Regions from separate parts of the Ureibacillus thermosphaericus genome, predicted to be linked through region 2. Evidence: predicted binding sites of a transcription regulator. Region 2 holds the regulator's gene; each other region holds the start of a gene.
What was found. The regulator CtsR, encoded in region 2, represses protease genes until heat stress. The targets are predictions, from matches to a motif close to ATGGTCAATAAAGGTCAAACA.
Positions count from the first base shown of each region.

Region 1 (7,276 bases), 1.1 Mb from region 2:
TGTTTCTCCTAAAAGTTTTTTCGCTGCTTGGTGTCCAGTTGAGTTGATTTGTACAGATACTTTTTTCCCTTTCAAATCTTCAGCTGATTCAATTTCTGAATCTTCAGTAACTACAATCACTTGTGTAGCCTCGAAATATGGGTTAGTGAAGTCGAAAGTTTGTTTACGCTCATCAGTGATTGTGATACCAGAAGCCCCCATGTCCAATTCGCCGTTTTGCACTTGTTGGAACACTGGATCCCAACCAACATGGCGAATTTCATATTCCATGCCTAATTCTTCGAAAATTGCATCTAAAATATCTACGTCGATTCCAATGATATTTCCTTTATCGTCCATATATTCAAATGGAGCGAATGTCGCTTCTGTTCCGACTAAGATTTTTTTGTCTTTTAATCCTGAATTTTCACCTGTGGCATCTCCTGTATTCTCGCCAGCATCTCCTGTTGTGTTCTTTTCACCACCCGCTCCACAAGCAGTTAACATTAATAGTAGTGTTAAAAGTAACATCATAAATAAACTGCGATTTTTTTTCACCACTTGCAATATCCTCCTTTAGTCATTAACTTGTTCATCAGCAATAGATAAAAATTTGTGACACTGATATGTTTAATTATATAAATCAAGAAATATTTATACAACATTTAATTTTTCATATTATTAAAAAAGTTATATTTTATTACATTATTTTTGTGAAATATCTTAGTTTTAGATGTTATTGATATAACATTTCGAAAAGATAGATTTTTCAATCTCTTGTATAAAAATACCCTACACACCCAAAAAACCCCTCCATACCTAAGCGAAATCGCTAGATGAGGAAGGGGGAATCTTATTGAATGAATATTAAATTTTATGAAAAAAGTTATTTAAAAAAATTGATTAAAAAAATGAATAAGGGATAAAATGAAATGTTCACTTTCCATTTTATTCCACACATCTATCTTTAGGCTGTTAAACTATAGAGTACAACTTATTTACTTGCTAGCAAGTAAAATGGCACCCTCGAAGGAATAATAACCATGCACCTAAACGTATCGATATTTCAATGCTTTTCAGTTGTTAAATTTATGTCTGTACATAATTATTTTCAGTGCGTAAATCCATGAAGGCGGAGGTCTCTCCGCCTTCTTTTTGCACAATAAGCCTACTTAAAAAAGTAGGCTTATTGTCCTGGTCGTTTGGAACAACATCTATATTTATGTTTTATCAAATAAAGTGTCATGCCCAATTTCATCCTCGAAATTGTTTTAACTTTTTCATCATCAGTAGTATTTTCTGTTGAATCTACCATAGTTTTTAATCTGGCCGCTTTTGTTGTTCAACATCGCCAACTACACATTCCATATAATATAAAGTTAAAAGAATCAAAGTCTTCAGAAGTAAGAGCATCTCCACTAATGGAATATAAAGAAATCTCCTGAAAAAGTTTCATTTTATTTTGTTGCAGTTTCACTTGTCTTAAATTGCTTAATCATATCTTGAAGGTTGTCAGCCAATAGTTTTAGATCTGAATTTTGTTGTTTTAAGTAATCAATTGTGTTGTTTTGTTGAACAGCAGAAGCAGAAATTTCTTGAGTCGCAGCCACTCCCTGTTCTGAAATGGCCGAAATTTCTTGAATGGACATTAAAATTTTGTCGGATGCTTGATCCAAATCTTCCGTACTTTTCACTATCGTATCAATTCCTTTTGCCAATTGCTCCACCGACTCAAAGATTGAATTGAATAATCGCCCATTATCCTCGACAATCTCAACACCTTTTACAATATCTTCATAATCTTGCTGGTTCAAATTCAGCACGAGATTCGCCTGTTCATTAATTTCAACGATCGCTTTCGATATGGTTTTGATCGATCCATCCGTTTGATTAGCAAGTTTTTGGACTTCCTGGGCAACCACCGAAAATCCTTTGCCCGCCTCTCCGGCACGTGCCGCTTCAATGGATGCATTTAAAGAAAGAAGATGGATTTGTGATGAAATTTCCTGGATAATCTTAATAATTTCATTAATATGTTCTAATTTTTTCCCCAGATTAGACAAGTTCTCTTTACTTACCATGCCATTTTGTTTGATTTTGTTCATTTGTTCGGTGATGATTTCAACTTGGACATTTCCTTTTTCCGCTTGCTGACTCGTTTGATCCGTCAGGTTTTTAATCACCTTCGTTTGTTCATCTACATTGGATATCGATGAGGATATTTCCGATATCATATTGGAAATCCGTTCAATATGGTTGGCTCTTTCTTCGGCCCCTTTCGCCTCTTCATCTGTACTTGTCGCAATCTGCTTAGAAGCCTGATCCAATTCTTCAAAGGACTCCGATAGAGTTTGACTGGTAAGATGGATGCCTTCCGATTTCTCTTTGACATTGTCAATGATGTGACTCAAATTTTTTCTCATTTCTTCAAAGCTGTTTGCCAAAATTCCTATTTCATCTTGGCGATTAATATTTATCGATTGGCTAAGATCTCCGGTAGAAAAGGTTTTCGCATATTGCACCAAACTATTAAGCGGTTTAGAAATCCGATTTCCAATAAATAAAGCCAATAAGATTCCAATAACAATCATAACAGCTGTTACAATAAGCGAAACAGTCATTATCCGCTTTTCTAACTGGTCTATAAATTGAGCGCTCATATCGATTCCAAAAATGGCTTCCACACCATCATCCTCTAAAGGAAGGAAAAATGATTTATGAACGCCCCATTTATCTCTGTAAATCGGACTCAGAACCGTCTCTTTTTCTTCAAAGGATGTTTTTTGATCCCCCGTAAACGGAGACTCAACCATAAAATCGTCACTGTCATTTAAAGCGACAATGACATCCTTTCCATTTTTTCTGGACAATACATATACATATTCGATTCCCTTTTTCCCTTCAAAAAATGAATCTAATTTCCGCTTCAGCTGCATCCCGTATTTTTCCGGGGATTCCATCGTATTCTTGATTAAATCCGGATCAATCGACAGTGCCAATAATTGCCCATTTTCTTTTAACAGTTCATCAAATTGTGGAATCACATGTTCTTGAATAATGTAATCTGATACATATTTAACAAACCCGAAAAGAATCATTGAAAATATAAGAAACGGAAATAAGAAACTAACAATTAATTGGGTTTTTATCGATTTTTTCAGAGTTATTTCTCTCATTCCTTATCTCTCCCTCGAATGTTCCATTTCCTTTAATGCAATAAATGGCCGTATATCCATTTGCAGTAATTGATAAAGTTCTTCCATTGTTTCGTTTTTGAAGAACACAACAGCAAACGTTCTATCATTTGTTGCTTGTATTTCTCGATATTCCAAAATTTGGTTAAACTGTTCTTTGAATGATTGATGATCAATGTGCTTTATAAGATTTTGTGAAATGTCCATAGGGATTTCCGCGCAGAAGAAACCGTAAATACCTTGGTCCATCTGGCGAAGCACTTCTTCCCAGTTAGGGCTAGTTCCTTCAAAATAATGCTTATACACATTACAGCCATAAGCATAAAATCCGAGATCTGTCGTTCCCGCCCCAGCAAATCTGAGCGGATTCATTTCAATTGGAATAATGCCATGATTATTTTTTCTCACTTCAAAGTGAATTGGAAAATTTTTCAACGGAACAACTTCTCTAAACTTATGCATAAAAGCCAATATGTCATCGTAGATTTCATGAATTACTTGTTTTGATGTATAGTAGATTCGATCTGACGTATCATATTCGTCTTTAAACAAATGTTTAAAAATATTTAAAATCACAGGATTACCATTATGATCGTAATAACAGTCAACAGCATATTCTTCTCCAAATACCCATTGCTCGATTAAAATGCTCTCTCCGTTAATCACTTCATTGTCGTACATGTTTTTTATAACAAGTAAATCTACACTTAACTTATGTATTGCATCCTGCCATTCATCTGCACTTTTTACTTTATACACTCCAACGCTTGAATATCCTTTGCTTGGCTTAATTACAACGGGAAAAGGGATTTCCTCCACCGGAATGTTAAAAAGCTCATCCAGGTTTACTACCTTATAAAAATAATCAGGGTACATTTTAGAAAGGATTTGACGGAACATCCCTTTATCTTTTAATTGTTTTGACCAACGATTTTGAACACTATTAGGAGCATAAGATTCAAGCAATGCTAAGCAGCTTTCAGAGTTTGTCAATATCTTTTGGTGTTCGTTAATGATAGAAAAAAAATCTCCATCTGGCATTTCCGAACTGTTACCTTGTTTAATAACAGGTACATTAAGTTCTTGCAACGATTTGACCAGAATTGGAGAAATAATTTGATCATTTATGAGAATCATTTTGAATCCCCTTTCTTAAAGCAGAGTTTCTGTTTCTTTCCATAAAGTTAAAATGTTTCAAATGCAAAAATAAGATAAACTAGACAGATGGCTCTTTTACCTCTCGTTCTGCATACATTAATATGGCATCTAATCAATCCAATTGCTGAACAAAATAAAACGAATTGAGACTTACTTCCTATGACGGAAAAGTTGCGATGAATGGGCCATTTTTCTTATCGTCAAAATAATAAGAAGTTTTAACTTTTTAGGTAAATTTATTATTCATTGTTAAATAAATGAGCTTATTAAGTTTCACAGCATAATTTTTTACTATAAAATACTCCGACTCTTATTGCTAAGTAATAGTAAGTAGCAAATTATGTACCAAAATTCATCAATGAAATCAGTAAAAATTACTCAACTGGAACGCATTGAGGACGGAATCATTACTTGTGATCATATAAAGTGATAATCAAGGGGGGAGGTGGATACAAAATAGAAGGAATTAAAGCACCTAAACGTTGATGGGGTTAAGAAATTGGTAATTCTATCGGATATTTTCAGATATCCAAAAAATAAAAAAGACTGCAAACGCAGTCATATCATCGGATGTTTGTAGCGCCCTCGGAGGGAATCGAACCCCCAGTGCAAGAACCGGAATCTTGAGTGTTATCCATTACACCACGAGGGCACATATCAAATAAAAGGTCTTCCCAAAATTTGCATATTTTATTACTATTTTTCATATAATAATAAATATGCATTGTGTTGTAAATAATCTGTTTCGTCTATGAATATTAACGACTTTATCATTATACACAGGTCTTCATAACAATTCAACCATTTAGCAAGAAGAAAGTTATTCTATTATAGATGATTTGGGATTTGTGTATATTCAATAAATTGCCCTTACTTTATATTTGACCATTCTTGACTAATATGTGTATGATAAACATACAAGCTGAAACAATTTCCGTTTCGGTACGTAGAAATATAAAGAAAATCAATTATTGGTTTAAGGAGGACGTAATAATGAATTTAGTTCCTACAGTTATTGAGCAAACAAGTCGTGGTGAGCGTGCTTACGATATTTATTCTCGCCTATTAAAAGACCGAATTATATTACTTGGAAGCCCAATTGATGATAATGTAGCAAACTCTATTGTAGCACAATTGTTATTCTTAGCTGCAGAAGATCCAGAAAAAGATATTTCGTTATACATTAACTCACCAGGTGGTTCAATTACTGCAGGTATGGCAATCTACGATACAATGCAATATATTAAACCAGATGTACAAACAATTTGTATCGGTATGGCAGCTTCCATGGGTGCTTTCCTCCTATCTGCAGGTGCAAAAGGAAAACGTTATGCATTGCCTAACGCAGAAGTGATGATTCACCAACCACTTGGCGGTGCTCAAGGGCAAGCTACTGAAATTGAAATTGCAGCTAAGCGCATTCTATTCTTACGTGATAAATTAAATAGACTATTGGCTGATCATACTGGTCAACCAATTGAAAAAATTGCGCAAGATACAGACCGTGATAACTTCATGACAGCTGAACAAGCTAAAGAATACGGTTTAATTGACCACATTATTTCTTCAAGTGAGGAAAAATAATCACGAAAATAAAAATTATCACCCAATAATTATTGGGTGATAATTTTTTATTTTGTCGATTTTCTTTCGCTGGATTCCAAGGCCAAACTCGAGGCCCTCGCCCTTTTTCAACCCTAGGTTTTGTCACTAATAAATTGCGACAAAACATATGCGACAAGTTTACTTGCCGTCTTTACTCAAATCGACATATCAAATATTCATCATAATTTATACTAATATATCGTTTCGTTCAAAAAACCCTATTCTTTGTTATATTCCCCACTTGAAAATTTGTTTGAATAATTAAAAATAAAAAAACTCACAATTCTCGAAATAATTCGAAAAATTGCGAGCGTTTTCAATTTTTTCATAAATCAAACTTCTTTTTGGATGAAGGAAGATAATCCTTCAATTGCCTCATTTTCATCATTACCCTCAGCGATTAATTTTACTGTTGTACCTCTTGCAATGGCTAAGCTCATGATTCCCATTATAGATTTTGCATTTACTTTTTTATCATCTTTTTGCAGAAAAATATCTGCCTTATAACGATTCGCCTCTTGAACAAACAACGCCGCTTGTCGAGCTTGCAAGCCGGTCTTCAGTTTAACCTCCACTGTGGTTTCAACCATTTTCATTTTCACACCCTTTCTAAAACCGTTCATCTCATTTTATATCTATCTTAACGAAATTATTTAAAAAGAACAATGTGAATTCAATTTTATTATTTTATTACATTTTCGCCACGGCGCAGCTTTTCGGCAATTTCATCAATCTTTCTTAAACGATGATTGATTCCTGACTTGCTGACTGTTCCCGTCGACACCATTTCTCCTAATTCTTTTAACGTGACATCTTGATGTTCGATGCGTAGCCTAGCGACTTCTCGCAATTTTTCTGGCAAATTATCGATACCAATTGTTTGATCAATAAATTTTATGTTTTCTACTTGCCTTAATGCTGCACCAATGGTTTTATTTAAGTTTGCTGTTTCGCAATTCACGATTCGATTTACGCTATTACGCATATCTCGTAAAATACGAACATCTTCAAACTTTAACATCGCTTGAAATGCGCCAGTTAAGCCAAGAAAATCTGAAATTTTTTCCGCTTCTTTTAAATAAGTAATGTGCCCTTTTTTACGATCAATGGTTTTCGCATTTAATTGAAATTCATTCATCAAATTGGCTAACGCTTCACTATGCTCTTTATACATTGAATAAATTTCTAAATGATACGATGACGTCTCTGGATTATTAACAGAACCACCAGCTAAAAAAGCCCCTCTTAAGTAGGCTCTTTTTTGCTCATCTGTTTTCAATAACGATTGGGAAATAGAATGATTTAATTGAAACTCTCCTTGTAAAATATCAAGGTCTTTT
Region 1 covers NZ_AP018335.1:3,097,301-3,104,576, forward strand. Annotated here, with positions in the region: gene UtA1_RS14960 (basic amino acid ABC transporter substrate-binding protein) at 1-537, opposite strand, end outside; gene UtA1_RS14970 (methyl-accepting chemotaxis protein) at 1,437-3,155, opposite strand; gene UtA1_RS14975 (ATP-grasp domain-containing protein) at 3,159-4,310, opposite strand; tRNA gene UtA1_RS14980 (tRNA-Arg) at 4,912-4,983, opposite strand; gene clpP (ATP-dependent Clp endopeptidase proteolytic subunit ClpP) at 5,325-5,915, shown strand; gene UtA1_RS14990 (HPr family phosphocarrier protein) at 6,269-6,526, opposite strand; gene whiA (DNA-binding protein WhiA) at 6,619-7,276, opposite strand, start outside.
Region 1: a site for CtsR is predicted at 5,210-5,230, ahead of clpP (ATP-dependent Clp endopeptidase proteolytic subunit ClpP). Genes of this name have one in related genera too.

Region 2 (7,276 bases):
TTTGTTACGATGGTAGCAATTGATAAGGGTGGAAAACCGACACCGATTCCAGCAATCTACCCTGAGACTGAGGAAGAGGAGAAGTTATATAAAGCGGGGTTAGAAAGACAAAGATTAAGAAAAGAAAAAAGAAATAAAGTAAAAGAGGTCGTCGTTCAAAAGTAAATTAGGTTGGGACAAAAACCGCCTCAAATAAAAAAACCGTAGACACTTTTAATGTCTGCGGTTTTTATACATCAAAAAGGACAATTTACTACTAAATTTAGTATTTTTTATCTCTCATTTGGAAAAATCATTTACCACTTTGAGTAATGTGTCAGATGATTTTGAAATTAGAGTTGAACTTTCTACTAAATTAGCAATATTGCTTGAAATATTTTCGATATCTTTTGACGTGGAAGCATACTGATTGCGTATCCCAGAAACTTTTTGGGCAATTTGTTCAAATGATTCTGCTAAGTGCTCTTGAGTTTGTACACTTAATTGTACTTGTTCATCTACATTGTTGACACTAGACGTCATATCCGTAATGTTTTCTTCCATTTCTTGTATTAATCCAGAGACATTTTGTACTGCTTTCTTCGTTTCTTCAGCCAGTTTTCGAACTTCTTCTGCAACGACAGCAAATCCTTTTCCGTGTTCACCCGCACGAGCCGCTTCAATTGATGCATTTAAAGCAAGTAAGTTTGTTTGATCCGCTATGTTCGTCACTAAGTTTACAATTTCAGAAATGCTTTTAGAAGAAGAACGTAGGTTTGTCATGGACTCTTCTAATAAATTTACACTGTTTAAAATCGTGTTCATTAAGTTTGTCTGTTTTGCTAATTGTGCTTTCCCTTGGTTAGATTTTTCCTCTGTATCAGCAACGAAATCTAAACCTTGTGATGTGGCTGATGCGATATTTTGTGATTGTTCAGAAATCATTTGAATCGATGCTGTCGTTTCTTGATTCATGGCATTTAAATCTTCAGCAATGTTTTGGATGGAGATTAATAATGATTGTTTTACTTGATCATTTTCCATACGTAATCGTTCTTGCTCAATTTCGTATGCTTCAATCACAAGTTGCATTTCTAAATTGATAATTTTAGAAAATGCATTGATGGCAAGAATTGCTTCTTCTTTAGAAATATCAAGCTTATTAATAAACTGAGTAAATGCTGTTGTTAAAGATTGGAAAGAAGCGATATACCATTTAGATGATAATCCAATTTTGATATGAGCAAGGGCAATTCTAGTTCGGTTCTCTAAATAATGATTATCAATTTGTCCTTCAAAAATATCTTGTAAATGCTTTGTTAAAGTAATTTTCAATCGATCAATTGTTGAGTATTGATTAATTAATTCTACTAAATGTTTATTCATTGAAATGTTTTCATAAAAAATATCAACCATCTTTGGAATATAGTTCTCAATAAGTGGTTTTAATTGTTTAAGGATGGCTAATTCTTTTTTTGTTAACTGAACCATTTCAATTTGTTTGGCTACAATAGGGTTCGCAGAAACGTTTATTCCTACTTCGTGAATATGTTTTTCTTCATCAAAAAATTGATTATAATTTGATTTGTTTTCCTTGTTATAAAGTATAAACCTCATATGTATGCTCCATTCTAATTTAATTTTTTTATTGTTTGACCCATTACAGTTTAATTCCTGAATTTGTATTTTTATTATAAACAATGTAAAATACGATTAGTTTATTAGTTCGTATTGTTTTTTATTAAATTAGTAAAGGAAGTTTGTTAAGATGAATCAGCGAAGGCTTGCTTATATTATTGTGTCCATGGTGACAGTAGCAGTTATTTCCACATTAATGTTAAACAATATGTTTGATGAGGTACCGAAAAATCATAAAATTTTAATTATCATTAGTGCCACCTTGTTTTCAGGTCTTTTTGCCCGCGGGTTATTCCCTGCTGATCATCCTGATGAAATCGATTCTAAACATACAGATAATAAAAAGAATGGTAATTAAGCCCTCCTAATTTGAGAGGGCTTTTTTCATTTCTGTTTTTCTGTTTACAGAATACCATATTATTTAGTAGTATCTAAAGATTTTTTTGACTATAAAATGAAAATTGTGGAAAAGATATGAAACGGACAAAAGAATAAAATCAATGATCAATCACGCAAGGTTTTTGAAACTATTAATCAAATCATTCGTACATGTATATAACAAGAATTTCAATAACCTTAAAGGGGGTTAACTAATATATGGAAGAAAAATGGGCTAAAGTGATTATTCACGCAAGTGCTTTTTTTGCACCAGTTCTAGTACCAATTTTATTTTTCTTAATAAGCAGTGAAGAAAGTGTTAAACGAATATCGATTCAAGCATTGCTCTTCCAGTTTGTTATGTGGGTATTAATCGGTATTTCTGTCGTACTAAGTTTTCTTTTAATCGGTATTCCATTCTTAATTATCTTTGGAATTATGACATTTGTTGTACCAATTATCGGTATTTTCAATGCGCTGCGAGAAACACCTTGGAATTACCCAATTGTTGGCCGTTGGGTATAAAATAATTTCTCGTAAATGTAAAACTCCTGAGTATTCTTCAGCTTAGATGAATATATTGATAAAAAATCGGCAAAGCGTACTTTCATACGTATTGTCGATTTTTTTACAATAAAAATGGTCAAGGGTTTATCGTTGCAAATATGGAAAAAAGGAAATATAATAAAGTCAAAGATAGTCAAAGTCAAAAAGAGCGAGGTGAAGTTGTAATCATAATGAAAAATATTTCAGATTTAATTGAAGGGTATTTAAAACAAGTTATCGAATTAGGTGGTAAAGGACATATTGAAATTAAACGCAGCGAATTAGCCGATATGTTCCAATGCGTCCCCTCGCAAATTAATTACGTTATTAATACCCGATTCACCGTGGAACGAGGCTACCTTGTTGAAAGCAAACGTGGTGGCGGTGGATATATAAGAATTTTTCGTGTGAAACCAAGTTCAAAAATTGAGCTGATTGAAAATATCATTAAACAAATTGAAAAAGGTGCCACGCAAAACATGGCTGAAGATATTATATATAGGCTGCTGGACGAAGGCGTTATAACCTACAGAGAGGCAACGTTAATGCTCGCTGCCATCGACCGGAATACGTTAAAGTTACAACTCCCAGCTCGTGATGAATTGAGGGCCGCTATTTTAACATCGATGTTACTAACTTTAAAATATGAAAAATAAAGAGGTGGTGGGTCATGATTTGTGATCACTGTAAACAACGGAAAGCAACCGTTACAGTTACACAAATAATAAATGGCCATAAAAGTGAGAAGCATTATTGTGAAGTATGTGCAGCACAATTTCATCCATTCAACCTAGACTTTCATAAAGAAGAACAAATCCCAATCCATCAATTGTTATCTAATTGGTTTGGGATGCCTATTTGGAAAAATGAAACACAAGAAAGAGCTGTTCAACCATCCATCCAGACAAATGCATGTCCGGCTTGCGGATTTACTTTTCGTAAATTTTTAAATGAAGGTAAATTGGGTTGCCCACAATGCTATGAAACCTTTGGCGAAAAACTTCCGCAAGTACTTGCAAAAATACAAGCGGGAACCAAACATACTGGAAAAAGGCCTGGACAAAAAGTGGATAACAACCGAATTATTAAAAAACAAATTGAACATGCACGCGAACAGCTGCAATTAGCTATACAAGATGAACGTTTTGAAGATGCGGCGAAATTCAGAGATGAAATTAAAGCATTGGAACGCAAGCTTGAGATGGGAGGTGTTGATACACCATGAACCTTGAATATTTCTTAAAAGCGGAAGCACCGAGTTGGATGGGCGTTGACGGTGAAGAAAATGACATTGTCATTTCCACCCGGATTCGATTAGCGAGAAACTTGGATGGTTTCCGTTTCCCATTAATATTTACTGATGAAGAAGCGAAAACGGTTGATCAAATGGTTACGCAAGCTTTTTCCCAATTGAATAACGGAAATCACCATTTCTCTCATTTCACAATTCAAGAAATGCCCGTATTACAACGTCAAGTATTAGTTGAAAAACATCTCATTAGCCCGATGCTTGCCAATAGAGAAAAATTCGCTTCAGTTATCATTTCAAAAGATGAAGCCATTAGTGTGATGGTAAATGAAGAAGACCACTTAAGAATCCAATGTTTATCCCCTGGACTTCAACTAATAGAAACTTATGAAATGGCTAATAAATTAGATTGTCAGCTTGAAAAACTTTTACCGATTGCCTTCAATAACCAATTCGGCTATTTAACGAGTTGCCCTACAAATGTAGGAACTGGTTTACGAGCATCTGTGATGATGCATTTACCAGGACTTTCGATGATGAAGCAAATGAAAGTATTAACACAAATGCTAGCTCGTTTTGGCATGGTCGTGAGAGGTATTTACGGTGAGGGCAGTGAAAATCTAGGGAACATGTATCAAATTTCAAATCAAGTAACCCTCGGTAAAGCAGAAGATGAAATAATTGATGATTTACAAACTGTCGTGATGCAAATCATTGAACAAGAACGAAACGCAAGACAAACTCTATTAAAACAATCCCAAGTTGCTTTGGAGGACCGTATTCACCGTGCCTTTGGTACTTTGAAACATGCGCGGATTATGACAAGTGAAGAAGCAGCAACATGTTTATCTAATGTTCGCTTAGGCATAGATTTAGGCATAATTAAAAATGTTTCAAAACATGTATTAAATGAATGCACAATACTGATTCAACCAGGATTCGTACAACAATACGCAGGCACAACTTTGGAACCAGGAGAGCGAGATGTATTCCGAGCAAAATTAATACGAGAAAAATTAAACGATGGAAATTCGAAATTAAAGGAAAAAGGAGAGGAAAAACATGATGTTTAATCGTTTTACTCAACGAGCTCAAAAAGTGTTACAGTTGGCGCAAGAAGAAGCCATTCGTTGGAAGCATGAATCCATCGGAACTGAACATATCTTGCTCGGGCTAATTCGCGAAGGTGGAGGCATTGCTGCAAAAGCTTTAGAAGCGATTGATGTAAGCCCAGAGATGATTGAACGAGGTATCGAGGAACTAGTTGGAAAAGGTACGAAGGATGTTGGACCAATCGTTCACTATACACCAAGAGCTAAGAAAGTTATTGAACTATCCGTAGATGAATCTCGAAAACTGGGTCATGCTTACATCGGAACAGAACACATTTTACTTGCATTAATTCGTGAAGGTGAGGGTGTTGCAGCTCGAGTGCTTGCGAACGCTGGGGTAAGCTTAAATAAAGCGCGTCAACAAGTTTTATTGCTTCTCGGTAACAACGATGTTTCTCAAAATTCCAATCCAACTCAAACAGTAAGCACTCCAACACTTGATAGCCTGGCTCGAGATTTAACTGCAATTGCCCGTGAAGGTTCCCTTGACCCTGTAATTGGACGTAGCAAAGAAATTACACGAGTTATCGAAGTGTTATCTCGCCGCACGAAAAATAACCCGGTATTAATTGGTGAACCTGGTGTAGGTAAAACAGCGATTGCTGAGGGACTTGCTCAACAAATCGTTAATAATGAAGTACCGGAAACATTGCGCGATAAGCGTGTAATGACGCTTGATATGGGTACTGTTGTAGCAGGTACAAAATATCGTGGTGAATTTGAAGATCGTCTGAAAAAAGTAATGGATGAAATTCGCCAAGCGGGTAACGTCATTTTATTCATTGATGAACTTCATACATTGATTGGTGCTGGTGGTGCAGAAGGTGCGATTGACGCTTCGAACATTTTAAAACCGGCATTAGCTCGCGGTGAATTACAATGTATCGGTGCAACTACGCTAGATGAATATCGTAAATACATTGAAAAAGATGCAGCTTTAGAACGTAGATTCCAACCGATTCAAGTCGATGAACCAACTGTGGAAGAAACAATTCAAATTATTCAAGGTCTTCGCGATCGTTACGAGGCGCATCACCGAGTAAAGATTACCGACGAAGCAATTGAAGCTGCGGCAAAATTATCTGACCGTTACATTTCAGACCGCTTCCTGCCAGATAAAGCCATTGACTTGATTGATGAAGCCGGATCTAAAGTGCGTTTGCGCTCATTTACAGTGCCACCAAATTTAAAAGCGCTTGAAGAAAAATTAGAACATGTGCGCAATGAGAAAAATGCAGCAGTTTCAAGTCAAGAATTTGAAAAAGCAGCAGCACTACGTGACACAGAGCAAAAAATTAAAGAAGAACTAGAACAAACGAAAAAATTATGGAAAGAAAAGCAAGGTAAAGAAGAATCAAAAGTAACAGTAGAAGATATCGCAGAAGTGGTATCCATGTGGACTGGAATACCAGTGAATAAACTGGCTCAAGAAGAGTCTGAAAAACTGTTGAACTTAGAAGAAGAATTGCATAAGCGCGTTGTCGGACAACATGAAGCGGTTGAGGCGATTTCTAGAGCTATCCGCCGTGCTCGCGCAGGATTGAAGGATCCGAAACGCCCGATTGGTTCATTTATTTTCTTAGGACCAACTGGGGTTGGTAAAACGGAACTTGCTAGAGCTTTAGCAGAAGTAATGTTTGGCGATGAAGATGCAATGATTCGTATCGATATGTCCGAATATATGGAGAAACACTCTACTTCTCGCCTAGTGGGTTCACCTCCTGGATATGTAGGATTTGAAGAAGGTGGGCAATTAACGGAAAAAGTCCGCCGCAAACCATATTCAGTGGTACTTTTAGATGAAATTGAAAAAGCGCATCCAGACGTATTCAATATCTTATTACAAGTGCTTGACGACGGTCGTTTAACAGATTCAAAAGGCCGCACAGTAGATTTCCGCAATACGGTTGTCATTATGACATCCAATATTGGTGCAGAAGCATTAAAGTATCAAAAGAATGTAGGATTCGGTGTGGGTGGAAGAGATAATAAATATAAAGACATGAAGAGCACGATGCTTGAAGAATTGAAAAAAGCATTCCGCCCAGAGTTCTTAAACCGTATTGATGAAACAATCGTATTCCAGCCGTTGGATAAAGAAGAATTGAAACAAATTGTATTATTGATGGCAAAATCTTTAATCAAACGCTTAAAAGAACAAAACATTGAACTAGAACTAACAGATGCAGCTTTAGAGAAAATTGCTGAAGAAGGGTACGATCCACAATACGGTGCACGACCAATTCGAAGAGCTTTACAGAAAAATGTGGAAGACCGTTTATCAGAAGAGTTATTAAAAGGCACAGTTTCAACGAACAGTACAGTTGTATTTGACTATGTGGATGGCGAATTTGTCGTAAAACAAAAAGATGTT
Region 2 covers NZ_AP018335.1:705,855-713,130, forward strand. Annotated here, with positions in the region: gene UtA1_RS03330 (acyl-CoA thioesterase) at 1-165, shown strand, start outside; gene UtA1_RS18015 (methyl-accepting chemotaxis protein) at 280-1,071, opposite strand; partial or broken gene UtA1_RS18020 (protoglobin domain-containing protein) at 1,093-1,596, opposite strand; gene UtA1_RS03340 (hypothetical protein) at 1,748-1,975, shown strand; gene UtA1_RS03345 (DUF4870 domain-containing protein) at 2,215-2,520, shown strand; gene UtA1_RS03350 (CtsR family transcriptional regulator) at 2,733-3,197, shown strand; gene UtA1_RS03355 (UvrB/UvrC motif-containing protein) at 3,212-3,766, shown strand; gene UtA1_RS03360 (protein arginine kinase) at 3,763-4,863, shown strand; gene UtA1_RS03365 (ATP-dependent Clp protease ATP-binding subunit) at 4,853-7,276, shown strand, end outside.

Region 3 (7,276 bases), 750 kb from region 2:
ATGCAGCTTCTCTTCAATAATCTGTTGGACTTCCTTGACAGCCTCCAAATCATCTCCATGAGAAATTCCTACAATTTTATTAGAAAAATCACCGCCGCGTTCAGCCATAATTTCTACCATTCGTGCGAGTGCTTTCTTTCTGCCGCGAACTTTTTCTATAGGGATGAGTTTGCCATCATCCACATGTAAAATAGGTTTAATGCTCAAAAGACCTCCGAAAAATGCACTTGATTTCGAAATTCGGCCCCCCGCAGCTAAGTAATCGAGATTTTCTACGGTAAAAATATGCTGCATATGTTTTGCATAATTCTCTACTTCTTTAATAAGTTCATCAAAAGGAACTCCAGCATCTCTTAATTCCACTGCTTTTTTTACAACAAGCCCTTGTCCAAGGGATGCACATTTTGTATCAATCACTTTTAATTTGAAATCTGGATATTTTTCGCTTAATTGCATTGCAATCATTACTGCGGTATTATGCGTGCCGGAAAGTTGGGAAGAAAAACTTATATATATTGCTTCTTCGCCTTTTTTTGCGTATTCCTCAAAAGTATTTAAAAAGACTTCTGGTGATACTTGAGAGGTTTTTGGAGTAGCTCCTTTTCTCATTTCCTCGTATAGTTCTTTAGGGTCGATGCCAATGACATCTTCATATTCTTTGTTATTCAGGTGAACACGCAGCGGGAATAATGTGACATCATGTTCTTCATAGAATTCTTTAGGTAAATCACTACCGCTATCCGTAAATAGTTTCATCTTTTCCTCTCCTTTCCATCCTTTAAAAAATCATAATACCCTTCTTCAAAATTAGTAAGAAGGGTGTTGATTTTCCGTGGAAAACAACAATGTGTTATTTTAATTTTAATCTTTCAATTAAGAAGTTCGCAATGCCATCTTCGTTATTCGTTCCTGTTACTTCATTGGCGATGTTTTTTAATTCACTGATGCCATTTCCCATTGCAACCCCAATGCCGGCGTAATCAATCATTTCTAAATCATTATCTTCGTCACCAAAGGCAATGATTCGTTCCCGTGGAATATTTAAATCTTTCGCGATAAGGGAAACACCGACTGCTTTATTTAACCCTTTACGAACTACTTCAACAATGTTAAAAGGTGCTCCCCAACGGCGATGTTCAATCAGCTCAGCATGCACTTCTTGTAAGTGTTGTCGAATTAAAGGTACATTTTTTTCATTAGCATGAATCAATAAGCTCGTTGGGTCTTCACTTAAGTTTCCACGTAAATTTCCAATCTTTACTTTTGGGTCACCCATTTTGAAAATATCCATCATCGTTGCATCTTCCACATGAATATAAACATCATCAATCACTTCAGCAATTAAGTTTTCGTATTGATATTTATCTACTGAGTCAATGACATCATGTACAACTTTCATATCAATTGGGGAATGGATTGCTTGCCAAGATGGGTTTTTCGGATGGTGTATATAAGCTCCGTTGAAATTGACAATCGGAGTAGTTAATCCCAATTCTTCATAATAAATATTGCTTGCACGGAATGGTCTTCCTGTGGCAATCATAATTTGATGTCCAGCTTCTTTTGCTTTCATTAATATTTGTTTTGTTTTTGGAGAAATCACATGATTGTCCGTTAATAAAGTACCATCCAAGTCTAATACAATTAAATGTTGTTTCATAGAAAGTCCCCTTTCTGTTCTTTCGATTTTATCGTGACATTACGTGTACGTCAAAATTTTGTCTCTATTGATATTTTTTGTTAACATAACAAGAGATAGCCTTTGAGGAGTGAATGTAATGATAATAAATGATGAATTATGGGAAGATATTCCGCTCATCCATTGTTATACCGAAGAAATGAATGAGTATTCACCTATTGTTATTTTTTTACATGGATTTTTAAGTGCGAAAGAGCACAATTTACATTATGCTTATCAATTAGTGAAAAAAGGGATTCGTGTCATTTTGCCTGATGCTCTATTTCATGGTGGAAGAAGTGAGCAAATATCGGAAGAAAAAATGAACTTAAAGTTTTGGAGCATCGTAGTGAATTCTATACAAGACGTTGGCAAGATATACAATGAAATACAGTCTCGATTCCAACCAACGAAAATAGGTATTGCGGGTACAAGTATGGGTGGAATTGTTACATGCGGCTGTTTAAAGAAATATAATTGGATTGATGCGGCTGGGGTATGTATGGGTGCTCCAGGATATATTGCATTTGCAGATTACCAATTGAAAGAATTTGAAAAGTTAGGAGCAAAACTTCCTTTTAGTGATGAACAAATCGAACAGATACATAATATGCTTTCTGAATATGATATAACAAAAACACCAGAACAATTAAACAACCGTCCTGTGATTTTCTGGCATGGCAAAAAAGATAAAACAGTACCAATTGAGAATGCTCTACATTTTTATGAATCAATACGTCCATACTATCAGCAACAAGAGAATTTGCAATTTATAGTGGATGAAAATCAAGGACATAAAGTGAATCGCAGCGGTGTATTAGCTGTGACTGATTTCCTCGCGAAGCATTTAACAGGAAATTAAATTTTTGTAATTTTGTCGATTGTATAGTATGATGATTGAGAATGGTTATCATTTTGGACGAAAGGAGCAATGAGAGATGGCAATGGATGCGGATATGAAAGAAAGTATTCTTGGCGCTTTGGAAAACGTCATTGACCCTGAGTTAGGTATAGATATTGTCAACTTAGGTTTAGTATATGATGTGGATATGGATGATGAAGGAGTATGTAAAATTACAATGACATTAACTTCTCTAGGATGTCCACTTGGTCCTGTCATTGTTGATCAAATCAAAACGGTATTAAGCGAATTGCCTGAAGTAAAAGATGTAGATGTCAATATTGTTTGGAATCCACCGTGGAATAAAGATATGATGTCCCGTTACGCAAAAATGGCTCTAGGAATACGCTAATACAACTGGGGCAATCATAATAATTTAATATATGCATTTCTTTATATAATTTGGATAAACTAATAATCAAAAGATGAGTACGAATTAGGCATTTCCGACACCTTATGAAATGAAAAAGAGCGAATTGGAAAAACAATGGGTTTTCTAATTCGCTCTTTTTTTGGATTGGTTAATACTTAGTAGGAAGGATTAAAATTGTGCGGATATGATTAAAACTTGTGTAGATAATCCTGTGTGTATGAGGAAACATTTTGTGCGGATAAAGTGTTTTACTTGTGTATAGATTCAATCTTGTGTGGATAGTGTATCAACTTGAGAGGACGAGGAATTACTTTGTACGGATAAAGTGTTTACTTGTGTGTATAGGTTTTAGCCTCGTGCGGATAGCGTATCAACTAGTGTAGATAAGGATTCAGCTTGTGCAAATAGTGTATCAACTTGTGCGGAAAAGATATTAACTTGTCTGGATATTATCCAAATATATAAAAAAAGGACTGTCTATTTCACAGTCCCTCTAATTTGATTAATCAATGCGGCAAACGGATAGCGGACAGTTTTCGCAACATATTTCTTTCTTCAAATACTCTAAATTGTGAATGGTAATGATGCTTTTATCAAATGAAATAACTCCTTGTTTTTTTAGATCATTCAGCATACGATTCACCATTTCTCGACTTGTGGAGCAAAGATTGGCAAGATCCGAATTCGTTAAATTGAAATCAATGTAAAGATCGTTGTTTTCATTCAATTTGCCGTAAGTATTGGCAAGTCGAATGAGGGTTGAGTAAAGAGCTCCTTTTTTACCGTGCATCACTAAATCCCGTAAAATACTTTGGGTTTTCAGATGTTCATTTTGTAGCCATTTAATATATTCAATCATTAATGTCGGTTGCTCAGTTAAAAGCATTTCTAATGAATCTTTTTTCATGGACAAAAGTTCAGTATTCATCATTGCTTTAGCAGTCATTGTATGATTGATAGGAGGACCAAAAACAGAACATTCACCGATCATGGAGTTAGGACCGCAAATTCTTAGAGTCAATTCTTTACCGCTTTCTGTTTCTTTGCTTAATTGTACGGCTCCTTTTTGAATAAGATAAAGTTCTTCTGCATTTTCACCTTCCTGGAAGATTTGATTTCCTTTATCTATTTTCAATAACAGACCATGTTCTGCAAATAGCGAATTAAAATTCATAGGAACCATATCGACTAAGACCATGCTATTCATCACATCCTTAATAATGATGTTAATTTGTCGGTTCCATTCAACGACACACATTTAAACCTATATATATAATACCACATTAATCTACTTTTTTTTGAATAATTTTGGAGATATTTTTTGCATTTCCATAATCGTAATCTTATAATCAAGTTAGTCAAAGAAGGTCAAACGTAAGAGGTGATTGGATGCAATTACAACAGGAAGATAATCGAAGTGCATTAGAAAAATTTGGTCGCAATTTAAATGAAGAAGTAAAAAAAGGGAAAATTGATCCTGTTATTGGTCGCGACGAGGAAATTCGAAATGTGATTCGTATTTTATCCAGAAAAACGAAAAACAATCCAGTGTTAATTGGAGAACCTGGCGTTGGGAAAACCGCAATCGTTGAAGGGCTGGCTCAACGAATTGTTCGTAAAGATGTGCCAGAAGGATTGAAAGATTGCATTCTTTGGGAATTGGATATGAGTTCATTGATTGCTGGAGCTAGTTTCCGTGGTCAATTCGAGGAACGTTTAAAAAGCGTATTAAAAGAAATTCGAGAATCAGATGGGCGCATTATTTTATTTATTGATGAGATTCATACGATTGTTGGTGCAGGTAGAGCAGAAGGTTCAATGGATGCTGGGAATATTTTGAAGCCAATGCTTGCTCGTGGTGAACTTCATTGTATCGGGGCGACTACGTTAGATGAATATCGTAAATATATTGAAAAAGATCCAGCTTTAGAACGAAGATTTCAACAAGTGATGGTGAGAGAACCTTCTGTTGAAGATACGATTTCGATATTGAGGGGCTTAAAAGAACGTTTTGAATTGCATCATGGAGTAAGAATTCATGACCGTGCGATAATAGCTGCTTCTCAGCTTGCCAATCGCTATATTACAGATCGCTTTTTACCGGACAAAGCCATTGATTTAATTGATGAAGCTTGCGCAATGATTCGTACGGAAATCGATTCCATGCCCCAAGAATTGGATGATGTGACTCGCCGCGTGATGCAACTGGAAATAGAAGAGCAGGCGTTAATGAAAGAAAAGGACGAGGCGAGTAAAAAACGTTTAGAAGCCCTTAGAATAGAATTACAACAACTAAAAGATGAACAAAAAGAATTAAAAAAGAAATGGCAATTCGAAAAAGAAGGTTTGGAGCAACTGCAAACAAAAAGGGCATTATTGGATGAGTACCGCCGTCAGTTTGAAGATGCACAGAGCAGGCAAGATTTGAATAAATTGGCGGAACTCCAATACGGAAAAATTCCTGCTGTGGAAAAAGAAATCAAACAATTAGAAAAAACTTTAGCCAATGCTTCAGAAAATCGGATTTTAAGAGAAGAAGTTACAGCAGAAGAAATTGCAACAATTGTTTCTCGATGGACTGGAATTCCAGTTACAAAATTAGTGGAAGGTGAACGGGAAAAATTATTGCGTTTAAAAGATACTCTCCATGAAAGAGTCGTTGGTCAAGATGAAGCGGTGAAACTCGTAACAGAAGCTGTATGGCGTGCACGTGCTGGCATTAAAGATCCTTACCGTCCAATCGGTTCCTTCATTTTCCTTGGTCCAACTGGAGTAGGGAAAACGGAGCTTGCAAAAGCATTGGCCGCACAATTATTTGATTCAGAAGATCATTTTATTCGCATTGATATGAGCGAATATATGGAAAAACATAGTGTATCACGATTAGTTGGTGCACCTCCAGGGTATGTTGGCTATGAAGAGGGCGGACAATTGACAGAAGCGGTACGTCGCAATCCATATTCTGTTATTTTATTAGATGAAATTGAAAAAGCCCATCCAGATGTGGCGAATATTTTGCTTCAAATTTTAGATGATGGTCGGATTACGGATAGCCAAGGGCGTCTTGTAAACTTTACGAATACGGTTATCATTATGACATCCAATATCGGTTCTCAGTATTTATTGGAAGCAGGCTCTCATGTTGACGAAGAGGTTGAAAATGTTGTAATGAGAGAACTTCGAAAACATTTCAAGCCAGAATTGTTAAACCGGATAGACGATATTATTTTATTCCATGCATTGACGGATGAACACTTTACTACAATCGCCTGGAAATACATTAAACAATTGCAACAACGAGTAGCTGAAAATGAAATTACGCTAATCGTGGATGATGAAGTGGTAAATTGGGTTGTAGAAAACGGTATTGACCCACAATTTGGTGCAAGACCATTAAAACGATTTGTGCAACGACATGTTGAAACGGCTGTGGCAAGAGAGTTGTTAAAGGGAGAAATTCTTCCAGGCGAGATGATGAGGGTTTCATTACTAGAAGGTCAATTAGTAGTAGCAAAAGGCGAATGAAGTACGTGTGAAAACGGCTAGAGCTCTTTTTGCTCAGCCGTTTTTTTAAAATAGGCGAAAATAAAATGGATTTTGATTAATAAAGCAAATCTAAGCTTCTCATTTTGATTGTTTGGCTAATAAGTTCTTAAGTTTGACTAATATCTTCCTCAGGTTGACTAATATCAGTTCGAGTTGGTTAATAAAGCAAATCATAGTTCCCTCATTTTATTTGCTTGGCTAATAAGTTCTTAAGTTTGACTAATATCTTCCTGAGGTTGACTAATATCAGTTCGATTTTGACTAATAAAGCAAATCACAGTTCTCCCATTTTGTTTGCTTGGCTAATAAATTCCACAGATTGACTAATATCTTCCTTAGGTTGACTAATATCAGTTCAATTTTGACTAATAAAGTAAATCTCTGTCCCCCCATTTTGTTTGCTTGGCTAATAAGTTCCAAAGAATGACTAATATCTTCCCCAAGTTGACTATTATCAGTTCGATTTTGACTAATAAAGTAAATCGCAGCCTCTCATTTTGATTGTTTGACTAATAAGTTCCATAGAATGTCTAATATCCACTTCAGGTTGACTATTATGAGTTCGATATTGACCAATATACTCAAATCTTGGAAGTATCCACCTGTTTATCTATTCCTTGGCTATTATGTTCAAGCGAATACCTATACCGATAATTGCATAAATTAATAGTTAGAAAAATAAAAAACGAATGGGAAAGTTAGGAGTCCCATTCGTTAATTTTTTTGTGCTTGTCAAAGCTGTTGAATAGATTATTGTTGATCTGCTTTAAGTTCTTTT
Region 3 covers NZ_AP018335.1:1,457,450-1,464,725, forward strand. Annotated here, with positions in the region: gene UtA1_RS06950 (DegV family protein) at 1-756, opposite strand, end outside; gene UtA1_RS06955 (Cof-type HAD-IIB family hydrolase) at 851-1,660, opposite strand; gene UtA1_RS06960 (alpha/beta fold hydrolase) at 1,779-2,540, shown strand; gene UtA1_RS06965 (metal-sulfur cluster assembly factor) at 2,617-2,931, shown strand; gene UtA1_RS06970 (Crp/Fnr family transcriptional regulator) at 3,455-4,162, opposite strand; gene UtA1_RS06975 (ATP-dependent Clp protease ATP-binding subunit) at 4,342-6,477, shown strand; gene UtA1_RS06980 (DUF2929 family protein) at 7,249-7,276, opposite strand, start outside.
Region 3: a site for CtsR is predicted at 4,307-4,327, ahead of UtA1_RS06975 (ATP-dependent Clp protease ATP-binding subunit). Genes of this name have one in related genera too.